Regions from separate parts of the Kitasatospora sp. NPDC001540 genome, predicted to be linked through region 3. Evidence: riboswitches for the same ligand, from Rfam matches in the RefSeq annotation. Region 3 holds a riboswitch; each other region holds the start of a gene.
What was found. Region 3 has a riboswitch for cyclic di-AMP ahead of ACFY00_RS21105 (transglycosylase family protein). Riboswitches for the same ligand answer to the same signal wherever they lie in the genome.
Positions count from the first base shown of each region.

Region 1 (4,437 bases), on a different contig from region 3:
CTGCGGGGTGCGGGTGTCGATCGGCCCGTCCCACCAGTACGCGTCCTCCCAGGTGTCGTGGGAGATGCAGCCGCGGAAGGTGATGCCGTGGCTGGCGTGCGGCACGAAGGCGTGGCTGCCGGTGTCGCGGACGACCACGCCCTCGACCACGGTGCCGCGCGAGGTGTCCAGCAGCATGTGGAAGTGCAGCCCGTACCGGCCGAGCACCGGTTCGGTCACGGGCTTCCCGTTCCAGCTGTCCTTGCCGTTCGCCCGCGGCCCGAGCCAGCGCAGCGCGGCGTGCCGGACGTCGGCCGGGCGGCTGGAGGTGAGGTGGACGTGCGCCCGCCCGCTCTCGGTGCCCTCGACCCGGACGTTGCGGCTGAGGTTGAGCACCTCGGCGCCGAAGCTCGCCCCGCCCCCGATCGCCACCCGCGGGTGGGCGTGCTGCAGCGGGCCGGTCAGCGTGACGGTGGCGCCGTCCACCTGCTTGACGGTCACCAGGTCGTACGAGGTGGAGAAGCCGTCGGTGTCGGGCGGCGCGGTGGGGGTGACGGCCAGTTCGTCGCCGGGCTGCCAGCCCGCGGGCGCGGCGGCCAGCTTGATCACGGTGTCGCCGGGGCCCAGCGCGGTGGCGGCGCGCACCCAGGCGGTGCGGGGGGCGCCGTCCAGGCGCAGGTAGCCCTGGCCGGTGACCCACAGACCGGTGTCGGTGTCGACGACCGTCATGCCGCCCCCGGCGAAGCGGCGCTCGTCGACCTCGGGGAAGCGCAGGGTGTGGGTGTGCGCGCCGTCGGGGGCCAGCGCCAGGACGCCGCGCACCTCGACGTTCCCGGTGCTGGACAGGGTCAGCGACCGGTCGGCGGCGAACACCAGCGAGCCGCTCTTCTCCACCAGCAGCGAGCCGACCCGCGCGTCGGTGTCCAGCACCACCTTGTCGGTGATCCGCACCGCGCTGCCGGGGCCGGGCGGCTTGCCGCCCCAGCCCTTGGCGTCCGACCACTTGCGGCCGCCCTGGTCGACCGGCGGGGGCGGCGGGGCGGGTTGCTGCGGGCGGCCGGAGGCGGACGGCGGGGCGCCGGTGCCGTGCTGGTGGCCCGACGGGGTGCCGCCGCCCGGTGCGGGCCGGGCGGCCGGCTCGTCGGCCCCGGCCAGCGACTGCCGCAGGACCGTTCCCCCGCCGACCGCCGTCACCGTCCCGACCGCCAGCCAGGTCAGCATCCTGCGCCGACCGACCAGCGGCCGCCGGTGCCGTCCCGGCTGCTGCCCGCCCTCGCGCTGCTGTTCCACCTCGGCCGCCCTTCCGGGGTCCGGGACCCCGAGTCGTCGGGGGCAGCATAGGCGGAACGGTCGCCGGAAAGCGGCATCTTCCCTTTTCCTTAAGCATTCTGACGTACCGTCAGTCATCCGTTCGACCACCCCGGGCGGGCCGGACGAAACGGGAAAAGGGCACAAACACCCTCTCCCAAGACCCCGCATAAGCCGAATATCCACCCACAGAGCGGCATAATGCATCAAAAGGGGCGCAAGATCACCTACCGCCTGACGCGCGGCCAGACTCCGCCGCAGCCCGGGAAGTTCGCCGAATATCCCTTGATCGCGAATTCCGAACGGAGTGACGGCGATCACAGGCATTTGCGAATTCCCCTTAAGTCCGCTTAATCTCCTGCCCACGTTCGTGGACACACGGACCCAGCTCACCCGGGACGCCGAGTCCTGCCACCGGGTGGGCCGGCTCATGCACAACGCACCACGGCAGGGGCGGGGGAACCAGGTAAGTCGCCCCGGGCGGCCGAGAGGCCGTACGGGGCTTGGGGTGAAGCCGGGCGCACCACGCGGTGCGCGCGGCCGGGCAACTCCAGCCCGAATCCGACAGCTCACCTCGCAGGCGTGGGAGAGGAACGCTTCTTCATGCTGCCCATCAGCGCCAAGCGAGCCCGCCGTCTGATCGCCACCACCGGCGTCGTCGGCATCGGTCTCAGCATCCCCTGCCTGACCACCGGCACCGCCTCCGCCGCCACGGTCGCCACCTGGGACAAGGTCGCCCAGTGCGAGTCCAGCGGCAACTGGTCCATCAACACCGGCAACGGCTTCTACGGTGGCCTGCAGTTCACCTCCTCCACCTGGGCCGAGTTCGGCGGCACCGCGTACGCCTCGCGCGCCGACCTCGCCACCAAGGACCAGCAGATCGCGATCGCCGAGAAGGTGCTCGCCTCCCAGGGCCCCGGCGCCTGGCCCGTCTGCTCCATCCAGGCCGGTCTGACCAAGGGCGGCGGCGCCCCCCAGGTCGACACCTCCACCTCCACCTCCACCCAGTCGCAGCCCAAGGCCCAGACCCAGCCCCAGGCCCAGCCCCAGAGCGACGGCAGCACGGGCTGGTCCCAGCACTCCTGGTCGCAGGGCAAGTCGCAGCAGGCCCAGACCCAGGCCCAGCCGCAGGCCGAGCAGGGCACCCAGCAGCAGGCCGGCGGCACCTACACCGTCGTGGCGGGCGACTGGCTGTCCGCGATCGCGCAGAGCCAGCACGTGGACGGCGGCTGGCAGAAGCTGTACGACCTGAACCGCTCTGTCCTCACCGAGGGCCCGGACGTGATCTACCCGGGTCAGCAGCTCTCGCTGGGCGGCGGCAGCAGCACCGCGCAGCAGTCTGCCCCGGCCGCCAAGTCCTCCTCCTCGGCCTCGTCCTCGTCCTCGTACAAGGGCTCGTCCTGGAAGAACGGCCGCTCCGCCGCCAAGTCCTCGACCGGCACCGCGAGCACCGCGACCACCAGCACCGCGAAGGCCGCGACCACCACCGCCACCACCGCGACCGCCGCCACCAAGGCGACCGGCTCCAAGGCCGCGGCGATCGACTTCGCGCTGTCCAAGGTCGGCCAGGCGTACGTCTACGGCGGCACCGGCAACGGCGGCTGGGACTGCTCGGGCCTGACCCAGGCCGCCTTCCGCCAGGCCGGCATCAGCCTGCCGCGCGTCGCCGCCGACCAGGCGGACTACTCGACCCGCGTCTCGCTGGACAGCCTGCAGCCGGGCGACCTGCTGTTCTGGTCCAACAACGGTGCCAACTCGGGCGTCTACCACGTCGCGCTGTACGTGGGCGACGGCAAGTACGTCGAGGCCGCGAACCCGCGCTCCGGCGTCCGCACCGAGACCATCGCGAACTGGGCCCCCGACTTCGCGGGCCGCGTCTGATCGCGAGCACGACCGCCGCTGCCCCCGGGGACCCTGGTCGACCCCGGGGGCAGCGGCCTATCCTCGGCCCGAGAAGGCTCGACGCTCGACGACCGGGGAGCAGCACCATGGCGAAAGTGACGATCACGCTGGACGCGGACCTGGCCCTGGAAGTGATGATGCGCGTCGGCGCCACCAACCCCCAGGACGCGGTGGAACTGGTCGTCCGCGACTACCTCTCCACCGACCGCCGCACCATCGCCCGCACCGGCGGCACCCGCGACGGCGAACGCCTCCTCCCCAAGCCCCCCACCCCCGAAGAGGGCTGACGCCCCACCAGGGAGCCTCGCCAGGGAGCCCCATCAGAGAGCCCCATCAGGGGCTCGGGGAACGGCGAGTCCGAGCTGCTGCTGGTCGGAACCCATCGGAGGTCCGTGCTGCTTCGGGCCGTAGTAACAGAACCCGGTGCCACTTCCCGCCACTGTCAAGCAACTTACCGTCTAGTAAGTTTACCGGCGAGTACCTACCCTGAGCGAACCCCCACCCCACCCAAGGGAGTTCGCCATGGCACACCCCCTCACCCGTGCCGCCCGCGCCCCCCGCCCGCCCGTCGAGGTGCTCCGCACCGGCGGCCGGGTCGTCGAGGCCCGCTCCGCGCCCCTGGTGCCGCCGCCCGAGGACGGCAGCCTGGCCGACCTCCCGTTCCGCAACGCGGAGGCCGCGCCGGAGGCGGCGGTGCTGTCGCGCCGCCGGCCGGACGGCTCCTGGCGGGACGTGACGGCCCGGGAGTTCGCCGAGCAGGTCGCCGCGGTGGCCCGCGGCCTGGTCGCGGTCGGCGTGGGCCCCGGCGCGCGGATCGCGCTGATGTCGCGGACCAGGTACGAGTGGACGCTGCTGGACTTCGCCGCCTGGGCGGCCGGCGCGTGCGTGGTGCCGGTGTACCCGACCTCCTCGGTCGAGCAGGCGGAGTGGATCCTCCGGGACTCGGGGGCGGTGCTGGCGATCGCGGAGGACGCCGGGACCGCCGAGGTGCTGACGGTGGCGATCGCCCGCACCGGCGGCACGGTCCCGCTGTGGCGGCTGGACGAGGACGCCGTCGACGAACTCACCGCCCTCGGCCGCCCCGTCCCCGCCGAGGAGCTGACCCGCCGCCGCCGGGCCCTGCGCCCGGCGGACGAGGCGACGCTGATCTACACCTCGGGCACCACCGGCCGCCCCAAGGGCTGCCTGCTCACCCACGCCAACTTCCTCACCGAGGCGGCGAACTGCCACGCCCTGCTGGAGCCGGTG
Region 1 covers NZ_JBIAVO010000030.1:82,301-86,737, reverse strand. The annotation lists gene ACFY00_RS28675 (hypothetical protein) at 1-1,269, opposite strand, end outside; cyclic di-AMP (ydaO/yuaA leader) riboswitch at 1,716-1,885, shown strand; gene ACFY00_RS28670 (transglycosylase family protein) at 1,870-3,168, shown strand; gene ACFY00_RS28665 (hypothetical protein) at 3,276-3,476, shown strand; gene ACFY00_RS28660 (AMP-dependent synthetase/ligase) at 3,712-4,437, shown strand, end outside.
Region 1: linked by a shared signal. The riboswitch ahead of ACFY00_RS28670 (transglycosylase family protein) and the one ahead of ACFY00_RS21105 (transglycosylase family protein) in region 3 are both predicted to bind cyclic di-AMP.

Region 2 (4,437 bases), on a different contig from region 3:
CTCACCCGCCGGCCGGCCGAAGCCTGCGCCTGCGAGGTCCGCGGCAGGGTCACTCCGGCCTGCCGCCACGACCAGTACATCAGACCGGAGCAGTCGAAGGTGCCGGGGCCGGTGGATCCGTAGACGTAGGGGGAGCCGATCTTGGAGATGGCGGCGGCCAGCGCGACGGCGGCGCGGTCGGAGGAGGGCGGCTGGTTGCCCAGGTCGATCCGGTCAGCGCCGCGGGCGGCGCGCTGCCTGGCCTCCCGGGCGTCGTCGGCGGCCATCCTGGCCCGCTCGGCGGGGGCGAGGCCGTTCAGCAGCCGCTGGGCCCCGGCCAGCCGCTCGCGGACGTCCTCCTTGGCGGCGGCCAACTCCTGTCGGACCTGTTCCAGCTCGGCGAGCTTGGCCCCGGCCTCGTGCCGCCGCTCGTCGAGCCGCCGCTGCCGCTCGGCGAGCTCGCGCAGGCTGTCGGCCTGCCGGGCGGTGGCCTGTTCGAGCGAGCGGGCGCCGGTCAGGTACCCGGCCGGGTCCTGGTCGAACATCAGGCGGACGGTGGGGTCCAGGCCCTGGCTGCGGTACTGGGCGGCGGCGACGGCGGCCAGGTCGCCGCGCATCCGGTTGATCTCCTCCTGCCCGGCGGCGACCTGGTCCTGCAGGGAGCCGGCCTCGGCCAGCAGCCGCCTCTGCTGCTCCTGGGCGGCGTTGTACTTCTCCGAGGCCCGCTCGGCCTCCTCGTAGAGCTGGTCGACCTGCTGCTTGACCTCGCTGCGGTTCGGCGGGTCGGCCGGGGCGAGCGGGGCGGCGGCGGCCCCGCCCACGGTCAGTCCGAGCGCGCTGGTGGCCGCGGCGGTGAGCGCCAGGGCCCGGGCGAGGCGCTGGACGCCGGGCAGTGGGGTGCGGCGGTGCACGGACACGTGCGACGGCTCCGTTCTGCGGCCGGCCTCCGCCGCCGTCCGCGGTCGGACGGCCGTCCTCGCGGGGGCCCGGGGGCAGAGGTTAGCGAGTCAGAACGATCCAGTCCAAACCCCGACAGCACCGAATATTTGACCGCGAATCGGACAATCAGACGAGAGCGGCCCGGCACCCCGTGCGGGGTACCGGGCCGCGGGCTCGGACGGGCCGTCAGATCCGGACGATCCGGTTGATCGGCATGGCCGTCGCCGACTCGTAGCGGACCTGCGCGCCGGTGTGCGGGGCGTGGATGATCTGCCCGTTGCCGACGTACATGCCGACGTGGTGCTGGTCGCCGTAGTAGATGATCAGGTCGCCCGGCCGGGCGTTGGCGATGTTGGTGCCCAGGCTGGTGCCCGCCCCGGCCTGCGCCTGCGAGGTGCGCGGGATGGAGACCCCGGCCTGCTTGTAGGCCCACTGCATCAGGCCGGAGCAGTCGAAGGTGCTGGGCCCGGCCGCGCCGTACGCGTACCAGCTGCCCAGCTTGGAGACCGCCGCGCCGACCGCGTTGCCCGAGAAGCTGGAGGACGCCGGGGCGTTCAGCTCCACCCGGACGGTGTCGCGGGAGGCCCGCTGCGCGGCGTCGGCCTGCGCCTTGGCGTCCGCGGCGGCCTTGGCCTCGGCGGCGGCGAGCTGCTCGCGCTCCTGCTGGGTCAGCGTGTTGAGCAGGTCCTGCGCCTTGGCCAGCTTCGCCTTGACCTCCTCCTTGTCCGCCTGCAGGGACTTGGTGGTGGCGTCCAGCTCGGCGAGCTTGGCCTCCGCCTCCTTGCGCTGGGCGTCGAGCTTGGCCTGCTCGTTCTTGAAGGTCTTCAGCAGGTCGGCCTGGGTGGAGCCGACCGCGTTCATGGTGCCGGCCTGGCCGAGGAAGGCGTCCGGGCTGCTGGAGAGCATCAGCTGCATGGTCTGCGGCATGTTGCCGGTGCGGTACTGCTCGGCGGCGATGCCCGCCAGGCCCTCCTGGGCGGTGGTCACCTGCTCCTGCTGCCGGGCGAGCTGGTCCTGCAGTTGGCCGACCTGCTTCTGCAGCTCCTGCTGCTTCTCGACGGAGGCGTTGAGCGCCTCCGTCTTGACCTCGGCCTCTTCGTTGAGCTGGTCGACCTGCTGCTTGACCTGGTCCTTGGTCGGCGCGGGGTCGGCGTGCGCCCCGCCCTGGGCGGACAGCGCCACGGCAGCGGCGGCGGTGGCAGTGAGAATCGAGACCCGGGCACGGCCGACGGGCTTGGGACGGCGATGGGACGCCACGAAGGCGGACTCCTTCTTCCTCACACCGCCTACCGGGTGAGCTGACGGGTTCGGGCCGGAAGAAAGGCCCTACGGCGCCTCACCGACCGCGCACGGCGGTCGACCTGGCGCCGATTCACCCCGGGGGAACGTGGTTCCCCGGCTCCGTTCGACAGCACCCCCGCGGGGGTATCCCGTCAGCAGACCCGGTGTTGACGGTCTGCCCGCTGCGTCACGGACTCGGCGGCGACCTCCGCCGCCGCCCCCCTTGGGCGATCGACTCTGCGGTGGTCGAGGCAAGACCCTAGTAACCGATCCGTGATCCGTTCAAATCCTTGTCGGAAAAAAATCTGATTCTGAATCAAATACCCCGGCAAATCTGACCGAACGTGATCAATCCATTACACGGAGCGTAGTAATTCTCACCATGTGGTCGAGAAACACCACGCCCGGACGTGTCGCAGATCACAGGGAGATCTCGACCCGGCCGGGCGTGTCACGAGGCGTCAGTTGTCGCCCTGCGGGGCGTTTGTCCGGTTCGCCGGGCGGTCAGACCCGGCGGATGGTGGAGATCGGCAGGGTGTCGACCTTCATCGTCTTCACCACGTCACCGGTGCGCGGCGCGTGCACCACCAGGCCGTTGCCGATGTACATGCCCACGTGGTGCCGGTCGCTGTAGTAGACGACCAGGTCGCCCGGCTGCGCGTTGTGCCAGTCGGTGCCCACGTTCACGCCGTAGCTGCCCTGCGACTGCGAGGTGCGCGGCAGCGAGACGCCCGCCTGCTTGTACGCCCACACCATCAGGCCCGAGCAGTCGAAGGTGCTGGCCCCGGTGGCGCCCCAGACGTACGGCGAGCCCTGCTTGCCGAGCGCGGCCGCCACGGCGGTCGCCGCGTAGCCGCTGGCCTGCGGCAGGGTGCTCGGGTCGACCCGGGAGGCGCTGCGCGAGGCGCTGCCGCCGCTGCCCTGCAGGATCGCGGCCCGGTCGGCGGCGCTCAGCTTGGCCAGCAGCTTCTGCGCCTCGGCGAGCTTGCTGTTCACGTCGTTCTTGGCGTCGTTGAGCGCCTGGGTCTGGCTGTCCAGCTCGCTGAGGACCTGGGCGGCCTCCTGCTTCTGCTGGTCCAGGCGGCGCTGCTGGTCCTTGAGCGACTTCAGCGTCTCGGCCTGGGTGCTGGCGGCCTGGTCGAAGGAGGACGCCTTGGTGAGGTACTGGTCCGGGTCGGAGGAGAGCATCAGCTGCATCGACGGGTCGACGCCGCCCTGCCGGTACTGGTCGGCGGCCACCACCGAGAGCCCGGAGGCCAGTTCGGTCAACTGCTCCTGGCCGCGGGCCACCTGGTCCTGCAGGTCGGCGGCCTGCTTGCGCAGCTGGTCGGCCCGCTCCTTGGCGCCGTTGTACTTCTCGGCCGCCTGCTCCTGCTCCTCCAGCAGCTTGTCGACCTGCGCCTTGACCTCGTCCTTGTTCGGCTGGGCCGGGGCGGCGTGCGCGCTGGCCTGGGCCGTCAGGGCGACCGCGGTCGCGGCGGCGGCGGTGAACACGGAGATCCGCGCACGGCTCGGCTGCTTGGGACGGCGGTGGGAGGCCAAGGGGGTGCTCCTTCTTCCTGCTGGACTCACCCCAACGAGTGACAGTCCGGAATATAGGTTTGACGCCAGACCCTAGTGAAGTCCCCACCCCCGCGTCCACTCCCGAGGGGCTTCCGGCCCGCCCCGCACGACCCCCTTCACCGGACCGTCACACTCCGGCCGCCGGGCGGCCCCCTGACCTCGCCCCAGCCACCCGCTCAGCTGCGCGCCAGCCGGTTGAGCAGCAGCACCGAGGCCACCGGCCGGGCACCCGCCTTGCGCACCCCGTCCGCGACCTCCCGGTCCGCGGAGACCACCACCACCGGCCGCCCCTGCGGCTCGGCCCGCACCAGGCGGCGGATCAGCTCGTCCGCGGTCTCCCCGGTGCGGCTGAACCGCACCCGCACGCCGCGCGGCGGGGCCATGATCACCGGCACGTCCAGGTCCTGGCCGTCGAACACGCAGGTCACCTCGGCCTGGGTGCGCTGGGCCAGCATCGCCAGGCCGCCCAGCAGCCTCATCCGCTGCTGCTCCAGCGGCAGTTGGGGGTAGCCGGTCTTGGTGACGTTGTAGCCGTCCACCACCAGGTGCACCTGCGGGAGGGCCAGCAGCTGGTCCAGCAGCGCCGGGTCGTCCTCGGCCAGGCCGCGCCGGGCCACGTCGTGCGGCGAGGCCGAACCGGGCTCCACCGCCTCCACCAGGTCGGCCGGGCGCAGC
Region 2 covers NZ_JBIAVO010000001.1:322,077-326,513, reverse strand. The annotation lists gene ACFY00_RS01475 (NlpC/P60 family protein) at 1-896, opposite strand, end outside; gene ACFY00_RS01470 (NlpC/P60 family protein) at 1,105-2,175, opposite strand; cyclic di-AMP (ydaO/yuaA leader) riboswitch at 2,186-2,339, opposite strand; gene ACFY00_RS01465 (NlpC/P60 family protein) at 2,704-3,741, opposite strand; gene ACFY00_RS01460 (NYN domain-containing protein) at 3,939-4,437, opposite strand, start outside.
Region 2: linked by a shared signal. The riboswitch ahead of ACFY00_RS01470 (NlpC/P60 family protein) and the one ahead of ACFY00_RS21105 (transglycosylase family protein) in region 3 are both predicted to bind cyclic di-AMP.

Region 3 (4,437 bases):
GGTTCGTACGACCTGCCGGGGGCCCGGCTGCTCGACCTGGTCTCGGTGATGGACCGGCTGCGCTCGCCGGGCGGCTGCCCGTGGGACGCCGAGCAGACCCACCAGAGCCTGGTGAAGTACCTGGTGGAGGAGGCCTTCGAGCTGGTCGAGGCGATCGAGGAGGGCGACCGGGAGACCCTGCGCGAGGAGCTCGGCGACGTGCTGCTGCAGGTGTTCTTCCACTCGCGGATCGCCGAGGAGGACGCCGAGGACCCGTTCTCGATCGACGACGTGGCGGGCGACATCGTCGAGAAGCTGATGTACCGCCACCCGCACGTGTTCGGCGACGTGAGCGTGACCGGCTCGGCCGAGACCGAGGCCAACTGGGAGCAGTTGAAGGCGGCGGAGAAGCAGCGCGAGTCGGTGCTGGACGGCGTGCCCGCCGGGCTGCCCGCGCTGGCGTACGCGGCGAAGCTGGTCTCGCGGGTGCGCCGCGCGCACTTCACCGGCGTGCCGGACGCGCCGTACGAGCTGCCCGCCGAGCTGACCGCGGAGTCGGCGGGGCGACTGCTGCTGGCGGTCGCCCAGCGCGCCCACGACCGGGGGGTGGACGTGGACGCGGCGCTGCGGGCGGCGGCCCGCCGCTACCGCGCGGCGGTCCGGGCCGCGGAGGGGCTGCCGGAGGAGTAGGGGGACGCGGGTTCAGCCCGCCAGCGGGACGTCCGCGACCGGGCGGCGCTGGGCCGGGACGACCTCGCCGATGGCCTCGCCGACCAGGGCGAGGACCTCGGCCAGCGGGTTCAGGTGACCGGGCAGGTCGGCGAGCTGGACGATCCGCTCGCCGTCCGGGCCCGCGACCGCGAACAGGTCGATCGGGCCGAGGTGCTTGACGGCGGTGTCGACCAGCGCGGCGATGTCGGCCGGGTGGTGGATGTCGCCGGAGACGCCGACCACCGGGCAGCCGGGGCGGTCGAGTTCGGCCGCGAGGTCCTCGGCGATGCCGGGGCGCAGGTCGGCGATGAGCAGACCGGCGGCACCGGCGGCGGAGAAGCGGCGGGCCAGGTCGGCCCCCGAACCTCCGTCGAGCACCGCGATGACCACCACTGCACCGGCTACTCGCATGGTCTGCTCCCCTTTCCGAGGGCGAACCCGTGGCCGACCCGCACGTCGCCCACTGTGGTTATCGGAGGATCGTAGGCGCGCCCCGACGCTCCGCAACAGGGATTACCCACCAGGTGACCAGACTCACGCGGTGGTGCTTCCCGATACGGTCAAGACATGCCAGATCAGCCCCACGCCCCCCATCCGCAACTCTTCACCTGGGAGTTCGCGGCCGACCCCTACCCGGCGTACGCCTGGCTGCGCGAGCACGCGCCGGTGCACCGCACCACCCTGCCGAGCGGGGTGGACGCCTGGCTGGTCACCCGCTACGCGGACGCGCGGCAGGCGCTGGCGGACGCCCGGCTGTCGAAGAACCCGGCGCACCACAGCGAGCAGGCCCACCGCAGCGGCCGGGTCGGCATCCCGGGGGAGCGGCAGGCCGACCTGATGACCCACCTGCTGAACATCGACCCGCCCGACCACACCCGGCTGCGCCGCCTGGTCTCCAAGGCGTTCACCCCGCGCCGGGTGGCCGAGTTCGAGCCGCGGGTGCAGCAGCTCACCGACCGGCTGATCGACTCCTTCGCGGCCCGCGGCGAGGCCGACCTGATCCACGAGTTCGCCTTCCCGCTCCCCATCTACGCGATCTGCGACCTGCTCGGCGTCCCCGCCGAGGACCAGGACGACCTGCGCGACTGGGCGGGCATGATGATCCGCCACACCGGCGGTAAGAGGGGAGGGGTCGGCCGCGCGGTCAAGCAGATCCGCGGCTACCTGGCCGACCTGATCCACCGCAAGCGGGCCGACCTGGGCGACGACCTGATCTCCGGCCTGATCCGGGCCGGTGACCACGGCGAGCACCTGACCGAGAACGAGGCCGCGGCGATGGCCTTCATCCTGCTCTTCGCCGGCTTCGAGACCACCATCAACCTCATCGGCAACGGCATGTACGCGCTGCTGCGCAACCCGGACCAGCGCACCCTGCTCCAGCAGTCGCTGGACCGCGGCGAGTCGGGCCTGCTGGAGACCGGCGTCGAGGAACTCCTGCGCTACGACGGCCCGGTGGAGCTGGCCACCTGGCGGTTCGCCACCGCGCCGCTGGCCATCGGCGGGGTGGACATCCCGGTCGGCGACCCGGTGCTGGTGGTGCTGGCCGCGGCGGACCGCGACCCGGCCCGGTTCTCCGCCGAGAACACCCTCGACCTGGCCCGCTCGGACAACCCGCACCTGGGTTTCGGTCACGGCATCCACTACTGCATCGGCGCCCCGCTGGCCCGGCTTGAGGGGCAGCGCGCGATCGGCAGCCTACTGACCAGGCTTCCGGACGTCCGGTTGGCCGCCGATCCGGCGGACCTGCGCTGGCGGGGCGGACTGATCATGCGCGGTCTGCGCGACCTCCCGGTCTCCTTCACGCCCCGCTGACGCCGTTTCGGCACCCGCGACACGCCGTCCGACCGGGCCGACGACGCGCCGGGGCGGGGGCGCGCGTCGCACGCCGGTTCGGAACGAATCCGGACATACCTGGATCGTTCGTGTACGAGATTCGAGGATCCGTAATTTCGGCGTGATCATGGTGATATGAGCTTGTGATTGCTCGTCAGCTTTGCCTACTCTCCGACATGCCCGCAGCTGCGGGCCCCGATCGCGGCACGCCGAGTCCTGTCCGCCGCGTCCTCGGGCCACCTACCAGGTACCGGACAGGAGCGGGGGAACCAGTGTGAACGCCGTAGTCCCAACGGCTTGGGGTGAGGCCGCCGAGCGGCGGGCGCAACCGCGTCCGGAGCGACCGGCGGCCGGGCCAACCTCCCGGTCCGAACCCGACAGCTCACCTCGCAGGCGTGCGGAGAGGACGTCCCGTGCTGTTCGCCAACACCGCCCGCCACCGCCGTAGTACCAAGGCCGAGAAGGTCATCGCCGCCGCCGGCGTGGCCTCGGTCGGCCTGGCCCTGCCACTGCTCGCCGCCACCGGAGCGGTAGCCGCACCCGTCGACACCTGGGACCGCGTGGCCCAGTGCGAGAGCGGCGGCGACTGGAGCATCAACACCGGGAACGGTTTCTACGGCGGCCTGCAGTTCACCTCCTCCACCTGGCGCGCCTTCGGCGGCGGCCAGTACGCGGCCCGCGCCGACCAGGCCAGCCGCGCCCAGCAGATCGCGGTGGCCGAGCGGGTGCTCGCCTCCCAGGGCCCCGGCGCCTGGCCGGTCTGCTCCAAGCGGGCCGGGCTCGTCAAGGGCGGCGCGCCTGCCGACACCTCCGAGGACGCCGCCTCGCGCTCCCAGGAGCGCCCGACCGCCCCCCGGCAGCCGAAGGGCTCGCAGTCGAAGAAGCCCGCGAAGCCCGCTGCCCCCGCCACTCCCGCCGAGCCGCAGGCCGCCGAGCCCCAGGCCGCCCCGCAGAACACGGCCGCCGGCGGTTACACCGTCCAGGACGGCGACACGCTCTCCGGCATCGCCGCCGCGCAGAACGTGTCCGGCGGCTGGGAGCGGATCTACCAGGCCAACCACGAGCTGATCGGTGCCGACCCCGACCTGATCGTGCCCGGCCAGGTGCTCGCCCTCTGAGCCGGTCCGGGCCCGGTCCGAGCCCGGGTCCCGAGCCGGTCCGGAACCGGTCCCGGCATCCGGGACGCGAGGGGCGGGCGGCCTGACGAGGCCCCGCCGCCGCCCTGACGAGGGCCGCGTCCCCTGACGTTCCGTCCGCTCCCGGTGCGCACCGGGCAGTTCGCGCTGCCGGGGGCGGCGGACCGGCCGTCAATCAGGTGAACTACCGATGAGTAGCCCGGCCACACCGTGAGACGGGGCCCGGCCGAGCGTGGCCGCGGCGCGGTGTGCGGCTAGGCTCTGGTCGTAACGACCACACATCCGCTTCCGCTAGGAGATGCCTCGTGCCGTCCATTGATGTCGTCGTAGCCCGTGAGATCCTCGACTCCCGCGGCAACCCCACGGTCGAGGTCGAGGTCGGTCTCGACGACGGCAGCACCGGTCGCGCGGCTGTCCCGTCGGGTGCCTCCACCGGTGCCTTCGAGGCCCTGGAGCTCCGTGACGGCGACAAGAACCGCTACTTCGGCAAGGGCGTCGAGAAGGCCGTCCTCGCCGTGATCGAGCAGATCGGCCCCGAGCTGGTCGGCTACGACGCCACCGAGCAGCGCCTCATCGACCAGGCCATGCTCGACCTGGACGCCACCCCGGACAAGTCCTCGCTCGGCGCCAACGCCATCCTGGGCGTCTCCCTCGCCGTGGCGCACGCCGCCTCCGAGGCCAGCGACCTGCCGCTGTTCCGCTACCTGGGCGGCCCGAACGCCCACGTGCTGCCCGTCCCGATGATGAACATCCTCAACGGCGGCTCGCACGCGGACTC
Region 3 covers NZ_JBIAVO010000017.1:127,781-132,217, reverse strand. The annotation lists gene ACFY00_RS21120 (MazG family protein) at 1-669, shown strand, start outside; gene ACFY00_RS21115 (SDR family NAD(P)-dependent oxidoreductase) at 682-1,101, opposite strand; gene ACFY00_RS21110 (cytochrome P450) at 1,258-2,502, shown strand; cyclic di-AMP (ydaO/yuaA leader) riboswitch at 2,735-2,933, shown strand; gene ACFY00_RS21105 (transglycosylase family protein) at 2,937-3,641, shown strand; gene eno (phosphopyruvate hydratase) at 3,965-4,437, shown strand, end outside.